3 regions of the Marinobacter excellens LAMA 842 genome follow, and region 2 is predicted to be linked to each of the others. Evidence: predicted binding sites of a transcription regulator. Region 2 holds the regulator's gene; each other region holds the start of a gene.
What was found. Region 2 encodes FliA, which starts transcription of late flagellar genes. Its sites were predicted from a motif close to CTAAAGTTTNNNNNNNNNNNGCCGNTAA; they were not measured.

Region 1 (7,508 bases), on a different contig from region 2:
TGGCCGGTAGTGCCAGATACGTGCATAACATTACCGCTGGCGGAGCTAACCCTGGCAGGCTCGGGCTGGCGCTTCAACCAGGCCAGAGGAATGCGGATTTGTTCCCCGGCAGACAGTCTGGCGTTACCGGGGAGGTTGTTGTATTGCAGCACCTGGCCAATGGTTACCCGGTCCATCAGCAAGGACTGGCCGATGTCGCTGAGTGTCTCACCGGAGCGGAGCGTATACACCCATTCCGGGGCGCTTTCCGATTGCTGGGCGGGCGCGGCGGAAGAAGAGCCTCGGGCAACCGATATCTCGGCGGCAGCTACGCCGGGCAGCAGGCTGGTTACAATCAACAGGAGCAAACCTGTGACGCTTTGGCGTTTGCGGTCAAGCATTGGTTGCACTGTCTTCCCGGGGCTCGTCAGCTTCAGTGGCTTTGATCGCTTCCAGGCGATAGCCGCGCTGGTAAATGGTCTTGATGCGGAATCCGTTCTCCGGGTTGACACCCAGCCGACGGCGTAACCGGCTCATGTGGGTATCAACGGTCCGGGTGTTGATATCCCGGGCAAGGCCCCACACGCGTTCCAGCAGCATCTCGCGGGTCAGGAGCCGGCCCTGATTCTGAAACAGGAACAGGGTGAGGTCGAAGTCCTTGTCGGTCAGGGTAAGCGGTTCACCGTGCAGCAGGATGATTCGTTGCCGGGTGTTAACTTCAAACGGACCGTAAATCAGCACTTCTTTGTCGCTGTCGGGGTTGCTGCGGCGGGCCAGGGCATTGATCCTGGCGGTAAGCTCGGCCGCCCGGGCTGGTTTTGACAGGTAGTCGTCGGCGCCGGCATCCAGCGCCCGGACGATGTCCGCCTCGCTGTCCCGCTGGGTCAGGAAAATGGCCGGAATGGGCCAGTCCAACTGGGCGCGCACATTCTCCAGTACGTCGATACCGGTCATGTCTGGAATCTGCCAGTCCAGGATAATCAGGTCATAACTGCGGTGCAGAACGGCACCGAGAAAGGCCTGACCGGTGGGGAAGCTGTCACAGTGATGACCCTTCTCGGAGAGAATGGCTTGAATGTGTTGCGCTTGTTCGTGTTCGTCTTCCAGCAGAGCAATGCGCATTAAGCTTGGCCCTCGATGGTGTTGCCGATTTCGTGGTCTTGGCACAGAGCGGAGTGAAAATCCTCTGCATTAGAGGCCAAGTATCCCAAAAAATGAGGCTGCGTTCAGTAGTGATATGTAGAATTCCGTAACTACAGCGCAGGCTTGCCGTTGGCGTCGTTCACTGTTTGTCGGCAGGCGGGGAAATTACTGCAGCCCCAGAACCAGCCTTTTTTGCTTTGGCGCCTCACCAGGGGTGAAAAGCAATGGGGGCACGGCACGGGTTTCTGCCCGGTTCCGTCTGCCGGTGCACTGTCTTCCAGAGGGCGCGTGCCGTTACATTTTGGGTAGCGGGTGCAGGCAAAGAAACGTCCGAATTTTCCTTCCCGCTCGACCATGGGCGCCCGGCACTTTGGGCAATGCACCGACGTTTCGCTGACCGGAGTTCCGGTCGCATCGGGCGCCCGATGAATGAATTCGCGGATTTCCTGCTTTAGCGACTCCAGAAATGCCCTGGGGTCGTCTTCGCCACGGCGGATGCTCTCCAGTGTTGCTTCCCAGACCGCTGTACGGTCCGGGGTACGGATAGTGTCCGGCAGCGCCGCAATCAGCGCCTTGCCTTTGTCGGTGGCGCGGATGAATCGCTTTTCCCGGTACAGGTAATCTCGCCGGAACAGTGTGTCGATAATGGCGGCGCGGGTGGCTTCCGTGCCAAGGCCATCGGTCTCCCTCAGGGTTTTGCGCAGTTCCGGGGCCGCCACGAAACGAGCGATGTTGGTCATCGCCGACAGCAAGGTGGCATCGGTAAAGTGCTGGGGTGGCTGGGTTTTGCGTTCGGTTACCGTGGCGTTGCTGCAGGTGACCGGCTCACGACTCTCCAGCCTTGGCAGCGGTGGTTTTTCCGGCTCGTTGTTGTTCTCCCGAAGTTTCAGCTCCAGGGCTTTCCAGCCGGGGGTGAGTATCGCCGTCTCGGTGGCCCGGAATCTGTGTTCCTGAACCTGCACCGTCAGTTTTCCCTCACGGTGAACTGCATCCTGGGCGAACTGCATCAGATAGTAGCGGCTGATCAGGTTATAGATCTTTTCCTCGGCGGCCGTCAGCTTGCCATTCGGGGCAGGGCGGACGGTCGGAATGATCGCGTGGTGGGCGTCCACCTGTTTGTCGTTCCAGGCCGCGGAGCGCCGGTTACTGTCCAGTTGCCCGGTAAGCGCTTCCAGCTCGCCGGATACCCGACCAATGGCGCGAATCACCTGCTCCCGTTGATGAAAATGTTCCTCGGGCAGGTAACGGTTGTCGGACCGGGGGTAGGTGATCAACTGGTGCCGTTCATACAGATTCTGGGCGGTGTCCAGCACATCTTTGGCGCCCATCCGCAACAGCCGCCCGGCTTCTATCTGCAGTGCCGACAGGGACAGCGGCAGGGGCGGTGGCTCGGGCCGGTCCCGGAAGCGGGACTCAGTGATGGTGCCGGGCCGACCGTTCACGGCATGGGCAATTTGCTCGGCTACCTCTCGGCTGAGCAGGCGTTTCTCTTCGTCCAGGTGGTCCTCATAGCCTTCATCCGGCAGCCAGCGGGCGGTAAACGGGCGTTGGTCCGCGTCCTCTTCGGATGCCTGGAATTGTCCTTCAATGCGGTACCAGGGTTTGGGCTCGAAGTTCTCGATGGTATTGTCCCGCTCCACGACCAGGCCAAGCACCGGCGTTTGTACTCGGCCAACCGAGTAAACGCCGTCCTGACCCTGTTGCTGGTAGCTCAGGGTGTAGAACCGGGTGAGGTTGATACCATACAACCAGTCGGCCCTTTGTCGGGCCAGGGCAGAATGGGATAGCCGGCGGAATTCCTTGTTGTCTCTCGGTGCCTGAATGGAGCGTGCAACGGCGCTGGGAGTCAGGTCGTTAATCAGTACTCGCTTGACCGGAACGGTGGTGCCAACGTAGCGCAGCACTTCGTCGACGAGGAGCTGGCCTTCTCGGTCGGGGTCGCCGGCGTGGGTGATCATGTCGGCCTGTCGAATCAGGGATTCGAGCACCTTGAGTTGCTGTTTTACGCTGTCTTTGGGGATAAGCTGCCATTGTTTCGGGAACATGGGCAGGTCTTCCTGGCGCCACTTTTTCCATGCCGGGTTGTAGCGCGCGGGCTCGGCCGGCTCCAGCAGGTGGCCGATGCACCAGCTGACGGTGGCGGCTTCCTGGCCGTTTCCGCATCGAATCCAACCCTGGCCTTTCTGGTGCGGGCCGGGGAGGGCGGCGGCGATGGCTCTGGCCAGGCTGGGTTTTTCGGCGATGTACAGATGCATGGTGTTGGTGGTTCGCTGAGAGGCATCGGAATGTGTCTGTTTGGGGCTTTTGTGTCAAGGGCTTCGGGCTTATCGTTTGTTGTGTAGTAGACTGGTTGTGTTGGGGGAGGCGGCTGTGGTGACTTAAACGGACGGTTGTGGAGTAGTTATGAAAGTTCAGAACGCAATTGAAGCAAAACTTAAAGACGGGTTTGCCGCGCAGCTGCTGGCTGTGGAGAACGAGAGCCATATGCATTCGGTGCCGCCGAATTCGGAAACCCATTTCAAGGTGACGCTGGTGTCGCCGGAATTTGCCGGTCAGATGAAGGTTAAGCGGCATCAGGCCATTTATAAAGTGTTGGCGGATGAGCTGGCGGGGCCTGTGCATGCTTTGGCGTTGCATTTGTATACGCCGGAGGAGTGGGCGGCCAGTGGTCAGGCGGCGCCGGATTCGCCCGGTTGTATGGGTGGGTCTAAGGGCGATGACGCCATGGCTGAAAAATTGGGACAGGGAGTGAATTCATGAGTCAGTTTTTCCAGATCCATCCTGAGAATCCGCAGAAGCGGTTGATCAACCAGGCGGTTGATATTCTTCGTAAGGGTGGGGTGATTGTGTATCCCACGGATTCCGGGTATGCGCTGGGTTGTCACCTGGGTGACAAGCAGGCGGCGGATCGTATCAAGCGTATCCGGAAGCTGGATGACAAGCATAACTTTACGCTGGTGTGCCGGGATTTGTCGGATATTGGTGTGTACGCCAAGGTGGATAACACTCAGTACCGTTTGCTGAAGACGTTCACACCGGGGCCGTATACGTTCATTCTGCCAGCCACCAGTGAGGTGCCGCGCCGGTTGTTGCATCCCAAGCGTCGGTCTATTGGTGTGCGGGTGCCGGATAACGAGATTGTTCGGGAGCTGCTGGGCGAGTTGGGCGAGCCGATCATGAGCAGTACCCTGATTCTGCCCGATGAAACTGAGCCGATGACCGATCCCTATGAAATCCGGGATGTTCTGGAACATGAGCTGGATTTGATCATTGATGGCGGGTTCTGTGGGATGGAAGCGACTACAGTGGTGAACTTTCTTGGGGATGCGCCCGAGGTCACCCGGGTTGGTAAGGGCGATCCCGCCCCGTTTCAGGTTTAACGGTCAAAGACCAATGCCACCCGGGTATCAGGCCCGGGTGTTCAGGTTGAAGGCGTAGCGTTGTACGCTGTTACCGAAGTCGGGTTGGCCGCTGTTGGCGTTGCGTTTCAGGCTGTCGTAACGGTGGATGACATCCTGTAATCCGTTGAACTGCTGGTTGTCGCTGAGCAGTGAATCCAGTAGGGAGTTGTTCACGCCGTAGGCCTGATTGAGCTTCAGGGCGTTATCCATAAAGTGCAGTGTCGGTTCGCTGACGCTCAGCCGACTGAAGGCTTCCCGGAAGCCCCGGTTGTTGTTCAGGTCCATTTCAATTCTTTCGCGAAGCTCCTCGGGCAGCTTCCCCTCAACTACCGCATTGCCGTTCTCACCTTTTCCCACGCTCAGGGCCGTTGCCGGGTGCAGGTTGTACTCGGCAAGTTTGTGCCGGAGGGTTTCACGAACAAAGGAAAGATCCTGTGCAACGGTCTGTTTGTACTGGCCGAGTGGGAGCTTGCGAGCTTTCAGGCTGCCGGGGTCCAGCTCTGACTGCCCGGACGGGGTAAAGCGGTCATCACCCGGGCTACCGGCGGCTTCGGGTTGCTTCGTGGCAGCGGGTTTCTCACCATCAGGGTTGGCTGCCGGTGCCTGGCGGCTGTCCATGGCTTGCTGAAAGCGTGTGCTGGCTTGTATCAGGGATGTCAGCAAAGACATGGTGTATTTCCTCCTCGGCGGTAAATAACTGCCGGAAATCCGTTTATGGGTTGTGTTTGTGAGTAATAAGCAGGTTTTGGGCCAGGTTGTTCTTGAGGTTCGGCAGTCTGTACTTGCGCGGAAATGTAAAACTTTGCAACGAGTGTCATAGGGATCGCATCGGGCTGATCTGGGTCATATAAAAATTGACGTATGTCTATAAAGTTATGCCCGAAACTGCCGTCATAACAGATGGTTGTTCAGTTGATCTTCCGCTGCCGGGGTACCATGAAAAAACAACACTCGATCCGTTTTCTGCTGCTTGCGGCCCTGGCCGTTGCGTTTTCCATCATTTTGGCGTTTACGGTTGTCTACAGCGCCCATTCGCAGCGCGCGCACCTTGAGGAATACAGCCACAAGTATGTGGACGGGCTGGCAAAATCCTACTTTGACGGGCTCAACACCATGATGGTTACAGGCACCATCAACAACCGGGAAGTACTGCGCGATCGGGCAAAGGCATCCGAGGACGTGCTGGATATCCGGGTGGTGCGCAGTGACCAACTGAATGCGATGTACGGCGCCGGCAATGCGGAGGAGAGACGTCGCGAACCTGAAGATCTTCGAGCATTGCGTGGCGAGCGGGTGGAGCTCTACTCGGCAAATGACCAGGGCCGGGTTTATACCCTGATTGAGCCGGTTATTGCCGAGGCAGACTATCAGGGCGTGAATTGCCTGGGCTGCCACCAGGCCCAGGAAGGCGACATTCTCGGTGCCATCCGGGTGGATTATTCCCTGGCCCAGAGCGATGCCCGCCTGCAACAGCAGTTACTGGTGGGCGGTGGTGTTCAGGTGGTCATTTTCGTTGTGATTTTCTTCCTGACCGCGCTGGTTCTGGGGCGATTGGTGTTCTCCCGGTTACGTGGGTTGCATGACAGGATGGATGAAATCTCCCGGAATTCGGATCTATCCATCGAGCTGGATGTTACCCGTAACGATGAAATTGGTTCACTGTCCCGCGCCTTTAACCGAATGGTGGCGAAGATTCGGGAGAGCATGCATACGGTGATGGACAATGCCGCCCAGGTTGAAGCCGCCGCACGAACCATTGCCGGCAAGGCAGAGACCACGGAGCGTGAGGTTCTCGCTCAACGAGACAATACCGATCAGGTAGCCAGCGCCACTACAGAGATGGCGGCATCCGCAGTTCAGGTGCGGGAGAACGCGGTGAATACCGCTCGCAAATCCGCAGACACAGCGAAGGCGGCGGAGACCGGTGAACAACTGGCTCACAACGCCGTGAAAGGTATTGAGACACTTAACACCGAGGTGCAGAGCGGTGCCCAGCGAATCGAACAGCTGGACCAGCGCACCACCGAAATGGCCACCCGGCTGGAGCTGATTTCCGAGATTGCAGACCAGACCAACCTGCTGGCCCTGAACGCCGCCATCGAAGCCGCCCGCGCCGGTGAACAGGGCCGTGGATTTGCGGTAGTCGCTGATGAAGTGCGCGCGCTGGCGTCCCGCACCCAGGCCTCCACGGAGGAGATTCGCAACACCATAGATGGCCTGAAAAAAGAGGTGGTGGATTGCGTGGGCACCATGCGCCATGCCTCTGAGCTGGCGCAGCATCAGGTGGAGTCGATTCTGAAAGTGGAAACGGAATTGCAGACCATTGCGGCGGCGGTGCGCGAGATCACCGGCCTGAACGAAGAAATGGAAAGCGCGGCCAATGAACAGAGCGATGTGTCGGAATCCATCAATCACAACGTGATTGAAATCAGCCGTTCTGCGGAGCAAACCTCCAGCGACGCCCAGGAAACCGCCCGTATTGCCGGTGACCTCCTGGCCATGGCCGAAACTCTGCGTAAGACCATCGAGCAGTTCCGGTTGTCACAACACTGATTCCGGCCGCTGGTACTGGGGCGCTCAGCCCCGGTGATCCGACACGAAAGGGTTGGTAGCCCGTTCCTGGCCGAAAGTGGACATAGGGCCGTGGCCGCAGATGAAGTTCACATCATCCCCCAGGGGGAACAGTTTTTCCCGGATGGAATGAATCAGAGTGTTGTAGTCGCCTTTCGGGAAATCCGTTCGGCCGATAGAGCCATTGAACAGCACGTCACCCACCTGGGCCAGCTTTGATCCACGATGGAAAAACACTACATGGCCCGGCGTGTGGCCCGGAGTGTGCAACACCTCCAGGGTTTCATTGCCAACGGTCACCGTATCCCCGTCTTCCAGCCAGCGGTTAGGCGTGAACACCTCCGGCGCCGGAAACCCGAACATCTGCGCCTGCATGGCCAGGCCCTGAATCCAGAAGTTATCTTCCTTATGGGG
Region 2 (7,508 bases):
GATGGTGCGTCCAAGTTTGTGAAGGGCGATGCCATTGCGGGGTTGCTGATTCTTGCGATCAATATCATCGGTGGTATCTCGATCGGCATGCTCCAGCATGGCCTGAACTTTGGCCTGGCGATGCAGCGGTACGCGCTGCTGACCATCGGTGACGGCCTGGTTGCCCAGATTCCATCACTGTTGCTGTCTACTTCCGCTGCCATCATGGTAACGCGGGTAACGGCCAGCCAGGACATGGGCGGGCAGATCATTCATCAGATGTTCAACGCGCCGAAGGCCATCGGTATTGCCGCCGTCATCCTGATTATCCTGGGCCTGATTCCGGGCATGCCCCATGTTGCCTTCCTTGGATTGGGCAGCCTTGCGGCCGGTGCGGCCTGGCTGATCTGGAAAAAGCAAAGCCAGACTGTGGAAGAAGAGGGCGTTTACGCCGGTCGTGGCGGCATGGCTGGTGGAGCGCCCCGTGCCGGTGGCGAGGTGGTTCAGGATCGGTCCGGCGCAGAAGGACAGGCGCTGCCGGCGCCCGGTGAAACCCGGGAGCTGGGCTGGGATGATGTGGCGACCGTTGACATCGTTGGTCTGGAAGTGGGCTACCGGCTGATTCCTCTGGTCGATAAATCCCAGGGCGGGCAGCTGCTCAGTCGCATCAAGGGGGTTCGGAAAAAACTGTCTCAGGATCTGGGTTTCCTGATGCCGTCAGTGCACATTCGGGACAATCTGGACCTGATGCCAAACGTCTACCGCATTACCCTGATGGGTGTGACCATTGCCGAGGCGGAGATTCACCCGGAACGTGAGCTGGCCATTGATCCGGGCCAGGTGTTTGGCAAGGTGGAAGGCATTGCAGGCAAAGATCCGGCCTTTGGCCTGGATGCCATCTGGATTGAGCCAGACAAGAAAGACCAGGCCCAGACTCTGGGTTACACCGTGGTGGATGCCAGCACGGTGGTGGCTACCCACCTTAACCAGATTCTGCAAAAGCACGCCCATGAACTTATCGGCCATGAAGAGGCCCAGAAGTGGCTGGACCAGTTGGAGAAAATGGCTCCGAAACTGGCGGAGGAGCTGGTGCCTACGACGATTTCCGTAAGCGTCCTGCTGCGGGTACTGCAGAACCTGCTCCGGGAAGAAGTGCCGGTCAGGGATATGCGCTCCATTGCCGAGGCCATTGTTAATGTGCACCCCAGAAGCCAGGACCCGAAACTGTTGACCACCCTGGCTCGTCAGGCGTTGCGCCGAATGATCGTTCAGAGCATCTGTGGTAACGATGCCGAGATACCGGTGATCACTCTGGATCCAGACCTGGAACAGTTGTTGCTTAAGTCAGTTCAACAGAGTCAACAATCCGGCGGACAGGAAGATATTGGCCTGGTGCTTGAGCCAAATATGGTGGAAAAGCTGCAGCGGTCCCTTCAGGACAGCGTTCAGCGCCAGGAAATGCTGGGCAAGCCGGCGATTCTTCTGGTTTCCGGGCCCTTGAGGCCAGTGCTGGCAAAATTTGCCAGTTATGGGGTAGAGCGTTTGCATGTGCTCTCGTACCAGGAAATTCCAGATAACAAACAGATCACGATAGTTGCCTCTGTAGGCCAGTAGGGCCGGCAGGGCAAGGCGAACACCCGATTCGGGCACGCCGGTGGAGGATGAAACGCTATGAAAGTACAACGGTTTTTTGCAAAGACCATGGCCGAAGCCCTGAAACAGGTCAGTCATGAGATGGGACCGGATGCCGTTATTTTGTCCAATCGCCGGGTGGACGGAGGCGTCGAAATTGTGACGGCCCTGGACTATGACGAAAATATGGCACGCCAGCGCCTTGGCGAGAAAGCGGCACAGGCCACCAACGGCTCGCGCCTGGCGGAGCTGCAGGCAGACCAGCATCGTCGGTTGGAAGAAGAGTTGAACCGATCGCGCAGTCGCATTCGCGAAGTGCGGGAGAAGCGGGCGGGTGTCGGCGCGGAATATGATCGTGCACTGGCTGATGATCGGCCGGCTGCCGACTGGTCAGGTGAGTTGGCTGGTGGATCGACCTCGGTGGGCAATGCAGGTGGCCGACCAGAGGCGGGCTACTCGGATGAGTTGGCGAGCATGAGAGCGGAAATCAACTCCCTGAGAGAGATGGTCAGCGGCCGTACCTCGGTACCCGAGAAGCCTGCAGTCGCGGCATCTAATGCGGTTCAGCAGAGGCTTGCAGAGCGGCTGCAGGAATTTGGCCTGGGCGCGGAACTGGCAACCTCTCTGTCCCGTCAGCATCGCGCCGGCAGGTTGGAAGACGGTTGGAAGCAATCCCTGAAGATGCTGGCCACCGGCGTACGTACCGCTCGGGAACACTGGCTTGAGGCCGGCGGCGTCTATGCGCTGGTGGGGCCAACCGGGTCTGGGAAGACCACCACCATTGGCAAGCTGGCCGCCCAATATGTACTGGAGCACGGGCCGGATTCCCTGGCGTTGGTCACCACCGATCGCTACCGGGTGGCAGCCCATGAACAGCTGTTTGTGTTTGGCCGTATCCTCAATGTTCCGGTCCGGGTTGTGGACGAGAGTCATTCCCTGGATGACATTCTGGACGAATTGTCAGACCGGCACCTGGTTCTGATTGATACTGCCGGGCTGACCAGCTCGGATCGCGGTTATCAGGAACAGCTGGCGGAGTTGGCCCGGAGCGATCACAATATCCGTACCCATCTGGTCGTGTCTGCCACCAGCCAGCCGCGCATCATGAAATCCGTGTGGCATTGCTATAAGATGGCAAACCTTGCAGGCTGCGTCATGACCAAGATTGACGAAGCGCTGACACTGGGTGAGTCTTTGGGCTTTGTCATGGAAACTGGCCTGCCAGTGGCATGGTATACCGATGGCCAGAAGATTCCCGAAGACCTGCACCGGGCAGAGGCCATTCCTCTGGTGCGGTTGGGCGTAGAACGCCTGAAAACAATGCAGCACGGCCAGGCCGTTGCAGAAGGGGCCTGAGGCCCGGTGGTACAGCCGGTGCGCTGCCGTTTGTGCCCACACAAGAACGCAGTAAGAGACTGATAACAGTATGAGCAGACCACATCCGGTTCAGGTGATTGCGGTTACCGGCGGCAAGGGCGGTGTCGGCAAGAGTAATGTGTCCGTCAACCTCGGTATCGCGCTGGCCCAGAAAGGCCGGCGGGTGGTGTTGCTGGATGCAGACCTTGGCCTTGCCAATATCGACGTGCTGTTGGGCATTACCGCCAATCGCAATCTGCAGGATGTGCTCAGTGGCGAGTGCGACCTCAAGGACGTTCTGGTCAACGGCCCGGGTGGTATCAAGATTGTTCCCGCATCATCCGGCACCCAGCGCATGACCCAGTTGAGCCCGATGGAACATGCAGGGCTGATCAACGCCTTCAGCGAGCTGGGTGACCAGATTGATGTGCTGATTGTTGACACAGCAGCCGGTATTTCCGAGTCCGTCGTCAGCTTCCTGCGGGCCTCCCAGGAATTACTGCTGGTGGTGTGCGACGAGCCTACCTCGATTACTGACGCCTATGCCCTGATCAAACTGATGAATCGCGACTACGGCACCAACCGATTCCGTATTCTGGCGAATCAGGTGCGAAATGAGCAGGAAGGCCGGCATCTGTATGAAAAACTGACCCGTGTCACCGAGCGTTTCCTTGATGTAGCACTACAATATGTAGGTATCGTGCCTTACGACGAAGCCGTCAAAAAAGCCGTTCAGCGGCAGCGGGCCGTTCTGGATGCCTATCCACGGGCTAAGGCGTCGCTGGCGATCCGTGCCCTGGCAGAGAAAGTGGACAGCTGGCCGCTGCCATCATCGCCAAGAGGGCATCTGGAGTTTTTCGTGGAGCGGCTCGTCGAAGTCTGATCTGAATCCAGTCCTATAAGAAAACCGGATACATGACATTGGCGAAAAACCTGGGAATCTACCATCAGGCTGGCGCAAAAGGCCCCTCTCAGCTGATTGAGGAGCATGCGCCGCTGGTCAAGAAAATCGCCCTTCATCTGATGGCCCGTTTGCCGGCCTCGGTTCAGCTTGAAGACCTCATGCAGGCCGGCATGATTGGCCTGCTGGAAGCTGCACAACGCTATTCCACCGGCAAGGGTGCCACCTTCGAGACATACGCGGGTATTCGAATCAGAGGCGCCATGGTGGATGAAATCCGCAAGGGCGACTGGGTGCCGCGCTCTGTTCATCGCAATGCCCGCCGTATCGCGGCAGCCATCAAAACCGTGGAAGACCGCACCGGGCGCGAGGCCCAGGATGTCGATGTTGCCGAAGAGCTGGGCATTGACCTGTCGGAATATCATGCGTCCCTGGCAGACGCCAACAGTGGCCGACTTTTTAGCCTTGATGAGCTCAATGAATCCGGAGAGCTGCCGATAGAAGAAACAGAGGCCAGCGATAATCCCCTGGATGGCATTGCATCAAATGCATTCCAGAAAAGCCTGGCAGAGGCAATCGAAGAGCTTCCTGAGCGAGAAAAGCTGGTGTTGAGCCTCTACTACCAGGAAGAGCTCAACCTGAAGGAAATCGGCGCGGTGCTGGGCGTCAGCGAGAGCCGGGTCAGCCAGATTCATAGCCAGGCGGCCCTTCGTCTCAGGGGGCGGTTGTCCGATTGGCGGGAAGACGAGCCAGAATAAACCGGGCCGGCGCTGACCGCGCGGCGCGTAACTGTGTAGATTTTGGTAACCGGCGCTTTACAACGCGGCCAAACACCACACAATAAGCGGTTAAAGCAGCGGCCTGCTAGACTTTCAAAAGGCTTAATGAAATCCGGGTGTTACTGACTGGAGGTCCCATTGGACAAAAACATGAAAATTCTCATTGTGGATGACTTTTCCACAATGCGGCGAATCATCAAGAATCTGCTGCGTGATCTTGGCTTCACCAATACGGATGAAGCGGACGATGGCAACACTGCATTGCCCATGCTCAGGAGCGGCAAGTACGACTTCCTGGTGACCGACTGGAACATGCCTGGCATGTCGGGTTTTGATCTGCTCAAGGCGGTGCGGGCAGACGAGAACCTGAAGAACCTGCCGGTGCTGATGGTAACCGCGGAGGCCAAGCGTGACCAGATTGTGGCGGCGGCGCAGGCCGGCGTTAACGGGTACGTCGTCAAACCGTTTACCGCTGCCGTTCTCAAGGAAAAGATTGAGAAGATCTTCGAGCGAATCCAGTAACCAGAGGTCGGATGGCTGTCATGACTGACAAGAACGAGAACCATCAGGGCCTAGACCCGGAGGTAACCGAAAAGCTCCAGCAGCAGAGTTCGGAGTTGGCCCAGTGCATCAGTTCCGGTGACTACGCCCGGGCAATGTCGGTAATTAATGACCTCAGTGAGGTTCGCGACCAGAGCCTCTACCGGGAAGTGGGGCGGTTGACCCGAAGCCTGCATGAAGCTATCCGGAATTTTCAGATAGACGCCCGCAGTGCCGAGCAGAAAGAAGCCTTGTCCAAGATGTCCGATGCCTCGGATCGGCTGGCCTACGTTGTCCAGATGACCAGCCAGGCAGCCAACCGCACCATGGACCTGGTGGAAGAAAGCATGCCGGTGGCGCATACCATGCGCGACGAGGCAACGGCTCTGAGAGACGAATGGCAGCGGTTGCGCCGTCGTGACATGGAGCCGGCAGAATTCCGGGAGCTGTACGGTCGTATTGATCGCTTCTTTGCGGGCCTGGCCACAGATTCCGATACCCTGTACAGCAACCTGTCAGAAATCCTTCTGGCCCAGGACTTCCAGGATCTTACCGGGCAGGTTATCCAGAAAGTCACGGCTCTTGTGAAAGAAGTCGAAGAGAACCTGCTTGGCCTGGTGGTGATGGCCAGCCATGTGGACCAGCTCACCGGCACTGTGCACCAGATTGAAGAAAAAGAAGAATCGGCCGAAAAAGGGGTAGGGCCTCAGATCAAGGCTGAGGAGCGTGATGATGTAGTTTCGGGGCAGGATGACGTTGATGACCTGTTATCCAGTCTCGGTTTCTGAACGATTATAGAGGGTGACGCATGGCGTTTGATGCCGACGAAGAGATTCTGCAGGACTTCCTGGTTGAAGCCGGCGAGATTCTCGAAAAGCTGTCCGAACAGCTGGTAGATCTTGAGCAGCATCCGGATGACAGCAACCTGCTCAACGCCATCTTCCGTGGTTTCCACACGGTCAAGGGCGGTGCCGGGTTCCTGCAGCTCGAAGCGCTGGTCAACTGCTGTCACTCTGCGGAAAATGTGTTCGATATCCTCCGCAACCACAAGCGCAAGGTCACCTCCGAATTGATGGACGTGGTGCTGGAAGCTCTGGACCACGTCAACGCCATGTTTGATCAGGTTCGTAACCGTGAAGAGCCGACGCCGGCTCCGGACGAATTGATCGCTGCGCTGGATGAACTTGCCAAGCCGGAAGGCGACACGGCAGCGCCGGCACCGGCAACGCCAGAACCCGAACCTGCCGCCGGTGCGGGCAATGATTCCGGAGATATTACCGACGAAGAGTTTGAGCAACTGCTGGATGCCCTGGCCGATGAAAAAGGTGCAGAGCAACAGCCGGCGGCCGCACCGGAAAACACCTCCGCCAACGACGCCGGGTCAGACGGCGACGAGATCACCGACGACGAATTTGAAGCCCTGCTGGACCAGTTGCATGGTAAAGGCCAGTTTGCTGGCCCCCCGGTTGTTGATAACGACACCCCGCCGGAGCCGGAACCAGAAGAGCCGGCAAAATCATCCACTGGTGATGATCTGATCACCGATGACGAGTTTGAAAACCTGCTGGATGAGCTGCATGGCAAAGGCAAGAGCCCTGGTGCGGCCCCCGCAGCGGAGGCCAAACCTGAGCCTGCGGCCAAGCCTGAGCCAAAGAAGCCGGAACCAAAACAACCGGAACCCGCCAGGCAGGACGCCAAACCGGCAGCCCCCGCCGCCCCGGCAAGAGATGCGGCGCCCGCAGCCGAGACCACTGTGAGGGTGGATACCAAGCGCCTTGACGACATCATGAATATGGTGGGCGAACTGGTGTTGGTCCGTAATCGCCTGCAGCGCCTGGGCTCCGAGAGCGAAGATGAACATATGCACAAGGCGGTCGCCAACCTCGACGTGGTGACCACCGATTTGCAGGCGGCGGTCATGCAGACCCGTATGCAACCGATCAAAAAGGTATTCGGGCGCTTCCCACGGGTGGTACGAGACCTGGCCCGAGGGCTGAAGAAAGAAATCAACCTGGTGATGCACGGGGAAGAAACCGACCTGGACAAGAACCTGGTCGAAGCGCTGTCCGACCCGCTGGTTCACCTGGTAAGAAACTCCGTTGATCATGGCATTGAAATGCCGGATGTGCGGGAAAAGGCCGGTAAGCCCCGGGCAGGCACTGTGACCCTGTCAGCGGAACAAGAGGGGGATCATATCCTGCTTTCCATCTCTGACGACGGCGCGGGTATGAACCCTGATGTTCTGCGCCGAAAAGCGGTGGAGAAAGGACTGTACGACCAGGACGCCGCAGATCGACTGACTGATAACGAGTGTTTTAACC
Region 3 (7,508 bases), on a different contig from region 2:
GTCTGAAGCCTGCAGGGCAGGGTTGCCGATTCTGGCTTCGGATATTCCAGGTAACCGTGGCCTGCTGGGTGAGCACTACCCCGGGTATTATCCGGTCAAGGATGATGCTGCCCTGGCCCGGTTGATGCGCAAGGCCGAAACCGAACCGGAATTTCTGGCACAACTGACTGACTGCGTTAAGGAGCTGGCAGAAACCTTCACTCCGGAGCGCGAACGCCAGAGCCTGGAACAGGCCGTGGCGCTGGCGCTCGCTGCGGTTAATCCCGCAGGGTGATGGGTTCTATCGGGCCGTTTTCATCCTGGGCAAGTACCCGGCCGATAATCGCGGTGTGGGGATAGCCCAGGCCCTTGAGCTCCTTGACACAAGCTTCCGCCACCGCTGCGGGCACGCTGGCCAGAAGTCCTCCAGCGGTTTGCGGATCAAAGATCAGGGGATAGCGGGGGTGGTTAACCCAGTCTCCCTGGTCCCGAATACCCCGGCGCAGCCTTACGTTCGCCGGCTGCAGCGAGCTTAAAATCCCTGCTGCCACGGTTTCTTCCGCACCAGGCAGAATGGGGATGGCGGTCAGGTCCAGCTCGGCATCGACACCGGAAGGCCTGGTCATTTCCACCAGGTGCCCCAGCAGGCCAAAACCGGTGACATCGGTGCAGGCCCGTGCCCCGTGGCGCAGCAAGCACTCCGCAGCAGCTTTATTGGACTGGACCATGGAGGCCAGCGCGGCATCAATCCAGCGCCCCTTGGCAGCCAAACGGGCATGGGCGGCGAACAGGGTGCCAGTACCAATAGGTTTGGTCAGCAGCAATACATCACCAGCTCGAAGGCCGCCCTTGCTCATGACCTTGTCCGGATCGATCAGGCCATTCACCGCAAACCCGAGCGCAAGCTCCTTGCCTTCGCCGGTATGGCCGCCGACCAGTGCACAACCCGCCTCGTTAAGCACCTCCACCGCGCCAGACATCATCTGGAACACGGTATCTTCCACCTTTGATTCGATCCCGTACGGGACAGTCGCCACCGCCGTAGCGCTCTGGGCTTCTGCGCCCATGGCAAATACATCACCCAGGCTGTGATTGGCGGCTACCTTTCCGAAAATGTAAGGGTCATCAATGAACGCCCGGAAAAAGTCCACGGTATGGACCACCGCCTTACCCGGTGGCACTTTCAACACTGCAGCATCATCCGGTGCGTGCAGGCCGATGAGAATGTCGTCGCGCTCAATCGGGCGCAGCTCACCCAGTGCCCTGGACAGTACCGTGCTGCCAACCTTGGCGCCACAACCGCCGCAACGCATGGCAACGGCCGATATGGCCTGGGAGGCTTCTTCGGGATTCTGGGCGGCCGAGGTGTCTGGCAGTCTTGCGCTGTCTTCCATGGCCGGCAGGTCAGTGAATTTCTTCATGAACCGACGGTCAATCCAGTCTTTCCAGCGCCAAACCCAGGCGCCCGAAAACCCGTAATTGCCTTTGGAGGCGACGGCGAACTGGTCACCGGTGCTGATCAACGCCAGCCAGGTTTTCTGGGGATTGAACGGTCTGGGTGGTTTTCCCAGAGCCATGCGTTTGAGGTTATCCGCCAATGGCCGCCCCTGGCGCACCGCAAACACCCCGGCTTTTTCACGGGGGTGGTTCACCACGTTGGCGATGTCGCCGGCAACAAAAATGTGGTCGTCATTCGCTGTCTGCAGGGTGTCCCGAGCCCGGATAAACAGGCCGTCATCCAGTTCCAGGCCGGTGGATTCCAGCCATGCCGGGCCGCCGGCACGGGTAACCCAAAGCACTTCGTCGGTTTGCAGGGTCTGGCCGGACTCGGTGGCCAGTAGCCCTGCGTCTACACGGGAAACAGCATCGCCCAGATGCAGTTTTACGCCACGGCGAACCAGTTTGTCCCGGAACACCGCACGGACCTTGGCATTATGGGTGGGCAGAATCTCGTTTGCGGCGTCGAACAGATGAAAGTGCAGTTGGTCCGGGTCTTTGCCCCGGTTTGCAAGTTCATTGCGTAAGCGGAACTGCATGGCCAGGGTGAGTTCGACCCCGCCGGCACCGGCACCCACAACGGCGATGGTCATGGGGCCATCGTGGTTCTCGATGCGTGACAGCAGCGATAGCCATCGGTTGTTGAACCCGGTAATGGGCTTGACCGGTACCGCATGTTCCGCAGCACCGCTGACCTCAGCAACCCGGGGAGAGGAACCAATGTTGATCGACAGGATATCGTAGGGAACGTTCGGGCGGCCTTTGCAGATGACGCGTTGTGCCGCACGATCAATGCCAGACACTTCCGCACGGTAGAACCGGGCACCGGCATACTCTGCCAGCCGGCTCAGATCAATATGCACATCGTCATAGCTGTAATGCCCCGCCACGTAACCGGGAAGCATACCGGAATAGGGGGTGTGGGTATCACGGCATATGAGCGTGAGCCGAACGCCGGGGACCGGATTCATGGCGAATCGCTTGAGGACCCCGACGTGGCTGTGCCCGCCACCTACCAGGACAATGTCCCGTAATACAGGTTGATCGGGTGTTTGCATCAGATGACTTTCTTGGCTTCAGCAGACAGCTCACTGAACCCTTTGATGCTCTTGAAGGCTTCCAGTTTCTGTTTATCGGCATCGCTCGGGTTGGCGATCTGGTCGATGGATGTAATGCCGGCATCTTTCATCTTCTTCGCCGTTGCCGGGCCAATACCCTTGATGCGGGTCAGATCAGACTTGTCCGCCGGCTTGGCGGTTTTGGCTGCTACCGGTTTTTTTGCTGCAGGCTTTTTGGCGGCGGCAGGCTTGGCCTTGCTGGCAGCCGGTTTTTTAACGGCAGGCTTCTTGGCCGCGGGCTTCGCACTCGTCGCCTTTTTAGCGGCAGTCGTAGCCTTCTTGGCGGTGGTGTCTGCGGCTTTCTTGACGTCTTTGCCAGATTCCTTGGCTGCAATACCCAGCTTGTCCAGCAATGAGCTCTGCAGTTCGTGGAATTCGTTCATCCGGCGTTCGAACTCTTCATTGAAGCGCTTCACTTCGCGCTCACGGAGCTCGTCCATTTCCTTGAGCAGTTTACGAACCGGATCCTGAACCTGATGCTGCAGGTGGTCGAACTGCTTCAGGGCATCATTGATGAGTGTTTCAATCTGAGCCGTGGTTTTCTCGAACTCTTTGTTCACTTTTTTGACAATCTTATCAACACTGGGTTTGGCTTTCTTTGCCATAGGGCGTCTCCTTACAGAGGGGGATAGAACGATGGAACGGTGTATCAGGCCAATTGCCTCATTCCGTTGGTCGTATTCGAGCTTCGTCTGGATTTGAGGCTTTGCTTCTTCAGAAGCACTTCACGAATACGGCGTAGCTTGTCCGAAAGAGGGGAGTTATCTCCGGATTCAAGTTGAAAAAAATCAATAGAGTAGAAGAAGTTGCTACAGTGCTTTCTCTTTTCGGTAACCAGTCCGGTAACACCCTCGGCGCGGATCTCTTCAAATGGCATATCCATAATGAGGTCGAGTGTGATGGTGTCGCCGGGCTTGAACAGCTTGTCGGTTTTCATCACGCAGCCGTAGCTGTCTAGCTCATAAAGGCGAGCTTCCACGGTTTCTTTGCGAAACAGGCCGTGGCGTACGCGGAAACGGGCAACAAGATCCGGTAGTTCTTCGTTCATGAAATGCTTTCTCTGCCTCTGAGATCAGCCAGATTATTTGAGCATAAATTAAACAATAGACGGGCTATTTAATTTTGGCAATGCCATCAGCTGTCTACCGTAACCCTTTCATGGAATAGTTCAACATCCGCCCCCCGCAAAGGGGGCCAGATGCGGTCGTTATCTGGTTTTCAATTCGTACAGATCAACACGGCGATCTTTCAGATTGGTGACTGAGCCTTCGTTACGTACCAATTTGAGTTTCTCCAGGTCCATATCCGAGAACATGATCATTTCGGTGTTCGGGGTGGTCTCCGCCATCACGGCATCGTGGGGGAATGCGAAGTCAGACGGTGAGAATACGGAGGATTGCGCGTATTGGACGTCCAGGTTCTCTACCTTGGGCAGGTTGCCGACACTGCCGGTGATCACCACATAACACTCGTTTTCGATGGCGCGGGCCTGGGCACAATGGCGAACCCGCAAGTAGCCGTTTTTGGTGTCGGTCCAGAAGGGTACACAGATGATGTCCACATCCTGGCTGGCAGCTACGCGCCCGAGCTCCGGGAACTCAATGTCGTAGCAGATCATAATGGCAACCCGGCCGGCATCTGTATCGAATACCTGGAACTTGTCGCCGCCTTCAATAACCCAGTCGCGGCGTTCATGGGGCGTGATGTGGATCTTGCGTTGCTCGTCCACGCGGCCATCCCGATGGCACAGGTACGACACGTTATAAACCCGGTCGTTCTCGATCAGGGGCATGGAGCCGGTGATAATGTTGATGTTGTAACTGACCGCCATTTCCGACATTTCATTGCGGAACTGCTCGGTAAATCCGGCAAGAAAACGAATGGCGCGGGTCTGGTCCATCTGGTCGGTCAGGCCCATCAGGGGTGCGTTGAAGAATTCCGGGAACAGGGCAAAGTCACTTTTGTAATCAGACAACGCATCCACGAAATACTCAACCTGCTTCAGCACTTCCTCCACTGAGGTGAATTCCCGCATCTGCCATTGCACGGCACCCAGGCGAACCTGGGTTTTCTTTACGTTCAGCACCGAGGAGGGCGGGGTATACAGGATGTTCCGCCATTCCAGCAGGGTGGCATAACCCAGCGACTTTTCATCTTCCGGAAGATACTTGTGCATCAAACGGGTTACCTGAAAATCGTTGGACAGCTGAAAGGTGAGAATCGGATCGTAGATCTCTTTGCGGTCGACGCGATGGATGTACTCTTCCGGCGTGTACTGTTCGGAATACTTGAAGTAATTGGGGATACGCCCGCCTGCGAGAATAGCCCGCAGGTTCATGGAACGGCAAAGTTCCTTGCGGGCTTCATAGAGCCGCCGGCCCAGGCGGTAGCCCCGGTACTCGGGATGAATAAATACATCCAGGCCATAGAGCGAATCGCCATTGGCGTTGTGCCAGATTTTCTCGTTACGGAGGATCAGGTCGTCGTAGGCGTGGGGGTTGCTGAAGCGCTCGTACTTAACGCATACGGTCAACGCAACGGCCACCAGGTGCCCGTTGTCTTCAATACAGATCTGACCGTCCGGGAACTGCTCAACCAACGCCTTGATGGTTTCCTTTGGCCATGCGCCACCGATATCGTCGTAAACCTCGTCCATCAGCTCCTGGAGCTGGCTGTAGTCTTCAAGCGTCAGGTTTCGCAGATTCAGGTGGAGCTCTTCATGGGCCATCTGGTGTATCTCCTTTGGTTTGGCAGCCTTGGTTGCCTGTAAGTCCATTCTAACAAAGAGTTCTAAAGACTTCGCTCAAATTGCCGTTAGTCAATTAATTCACATCTATAATTGATGAGAAGCTGATCGAAACAACCTCAGTCTTATCGGAGGGATTCCCCTTGCAATTCTCATTTTCTCAGAAACTGCTCGTTGCCGTAGGTGCTCTCATCATAATGCTGATGGCTGCGTTGACAGTGGCAACGGATATCAGGCTCAGATCAACGACGGATCGTTATGTTGACGCGCTTATGGCCGACGCGGTAGAGCAGAGTACGTCCAGTATTTCCGATTGGCTCAACACTCGCCTGGACATGGCTGAGGCGACGGCCAGCGCCCTTGAGGGCATCCGCACCGACAATATGGCCCGTACCCTGATGGAAGCGATGACGCGCGGCGGCAATATTATGGATGTCTATGCCGGCACCGAGGACGGCCGGATGCTAATGCGGAGCCCAGAGGTGGAAGCGACACTGCCACCTGACTACGACCCCCGCACCCGCCCCTGGTTCCAGGGAGCCCAGCGGTTAGGGCGTTCATCATTCACTGAGCCCTATCAGGATGCCAGCACTGGCGCGACCATTATCTCCGCCATGGCCCCGATCAAGTCCGGTTTATATAAAGGAGCAGCCGGCATGGATATCGGGCTTGGCACGATTGACCGAATGTTGTCTACGATCACCCTGGCCGATACCGGGTTCGCCGCCTTGGTAAACGAGAAGGGCACTGTGCTCTTCTACCCGGACTCAGAGGTGGTCAGAAACAACATTTCGGACATTATCGGTCAGCGGCCCGCTCTTGATGGCAGCCAGCATACATTTGAGATGGACGGCGCCCGCTGGAGTGTCAGTTTTCATCCGATAGCCGATGCCCGGGCTGTGGAGTGGTACCTGGTGACGTTTGTTAACGAGGACCTGATCAACGCTCCGATTGTTGAGGCCCGGGTGGGCGGCCTTGTCATTGCCGCTGTGGGTTTGATAGTTGCCCTGGTGGCGCTGTATTTCGGAATACGATTGCTGATGGTGCCGGTGCGCCGCCTGAACAGTGCGATGTCCAGTATTGCTTCGGGTGATGCAGATCTTACCCGCCGACTGGACGATTCCGCTTCGGACGAATTTGGCGCACTGGCGCAAAGTTTTAACCGATTTGTGGAGAACATTCAGCAGGTTGTCCGGGAAGTCAAAGAGGGTAGTGATGACCTGGATGAGAATGTGACCGCCTTGCGCAACACCTCCAGTACCAGCCGTTCGAGCGTTGAGAGCCAGCAGAGCGAGATTGACATGATTGCTACGGCCATCAACGAAATGTCTGCTGCTGCCGGGGAGATTGCCCAGAACGCACAGCAAACAGCGGAAGCGGCTGAGAATGCCGATCAGGAGAGTCGCGAGTCGTTGCTGACGGTGACTGCGTCGAGGGATGCGGTGCAAAAGCTTTCCAATGAGGTTAATGCAGCTGCTGAAGTCATCGACACGCTGGGTAAGGATGTGTCGTCCATCACCACGGTGCTGGAGGTTATTCAGGGCATAGCAGAACAGACCAACCTGCTGGCACTGAACGCCGCAATCGAGGCCGCAAGGGCAGGGGAAGCAGGACGTGGCTTTGCGGTGGTGGCAGACGAAGTACGCAACCTGGCCCAGAGGACCCAGTCTTCCACTGAGGAAATCAATAACATGATCGAGCGTCTGCAGAAAGGCGCCGGCGATGCGGTGGAAGTGATGAAGGCGTCAACGGCGGTGTCTAACGTCAGTATGGAAAAAGCCCAGGACGCCATGGAATCCCTGAACCGGATTGCCGAGGCCATCACCGCCATCAGCCAGATGACGTCTCAGATTGCCACAGCGTCTGAGGAGCAAACCTCGGTTACCGAAGAGCTGAATGCCTCCATCACCCGGATTGCGGACCAGGGCCAGGAAGCAGCCAAAGCCGCCAGTGAAAACGATGTGTACAGCGGGCACATTGAAACCATTGGCAGAACATTGAATGAAAAAGTGACCCGCTTCCGCGTATAGCGGAGGCTGGCCATGGACGGCCAGCGGGTCATAACCTTTCAATCAGGTGAGGCAATCTGGCTCAGATAATCGAGCCGGCGACGCAGGTTTTCCAAAGTGTGCCGCCCCACATACATGGATTCCTCGCTGAGGTACGGG

Region 1: a site for FliA is predicted at 5,391-5,418, ahead of J122_RS15480 (methyl-accepting chemotaxis protein). Genes of this name have one in related genera too.
Region 3: a site for FliA is predicted at 5,385-5,412, ahead of J122_RS14100 (methyl-accepting chemotaxis protein). Genes of this name have one in related genera too.

The regions. Positions count from the first base shown of each region.
Region 1 covers NZ_LOCO01000021.1:10,552-18,059, forward strand. Annotated here, with positions in the region: gene J122_RS15450 (FecR domain-containing protein) at 1-380, opposite strand, end outside; gene J122_RS15455 (response regulator transcription factor) at 373-1,101, opposite strand; gene J122_RS15460 (DNA topoisomerase 3) at 1,233-3,377, opposite strand; gene J122_RS15465 (BolA family protein) at 3,526-3,882, shown strand; gene J122_RS15470 (L-threonylcarbamoyladenylate synthase) at 3,879-4,502, shown strand; gene J122_RS15475 (hypothetical protein) at 4,530-5,192, opposite strand; gene J122_RS15480 (methyl-accepting chemotaxis protein) at 5,460-7,076, shown strand; gene J122_RS15485 (MBL fold metallo-hydrolase) at 7,101-7,508, opposite strand, start outside.
Region 2 covers NZ_LOCO01000007.1:55,104-62,611, forward strand. Annotated here, with positions in the region: gene flhA (flagellar biosynthesis protein FlhA) at 1-1,593, shown strand, start outside; gene flhF (flagellar biosynthesis protein FlhF) at 1,651-2,967, shown strand; gene J122_RS08325 (MinD/ParA family protein) at 3,038-3,850, shown strand; gene J122_RS08330 (RNA polymerase sigma factor FliA) at 3,883-4,626, shown strand; gene cheY (chemotaxis response regulator CheY) at 4,786-5,169, shown strand; gene J122_RS08340 (protein phosphatase CheZ) at 5,190-5,975, shown strand; gene J122_RS08345 (chemotaxis protein CheA) at 5,996-7,508, shown strand, end outside.
Region 3 covers NZ_LOCO01000017.1:66,177-73,684, forward strand. Annotated here, with positions in the region: gene senB (selenoneine biosynthesis selenosugar synthase SenB) at 1-274, shown strand, start outside; gene selD (selenide, water dikinase SelD) at 258-2,534, opposite strand; gene J122_RS14085 (helix-hairpin-helix domain-containing protein) at 2,534-3,199, opposite strand; gene J122_RS14090 (hypothetical protein) at 3,244-3,642, opposite strand; gene J122_RS14095 (bifunctional GNAT family N-acetyltransferase/carbon-nitrogen hydrolase family protein) at 3,802-5,322, opposite strand; gene J122_RS14100 (methyl-accepting chemotaxis protein) at 5,538-7,370, shown strand; gene J122_RS14105 (transporter substrate-binding domain-containing protein) at 7,409-7,508, opposite strand, start outside.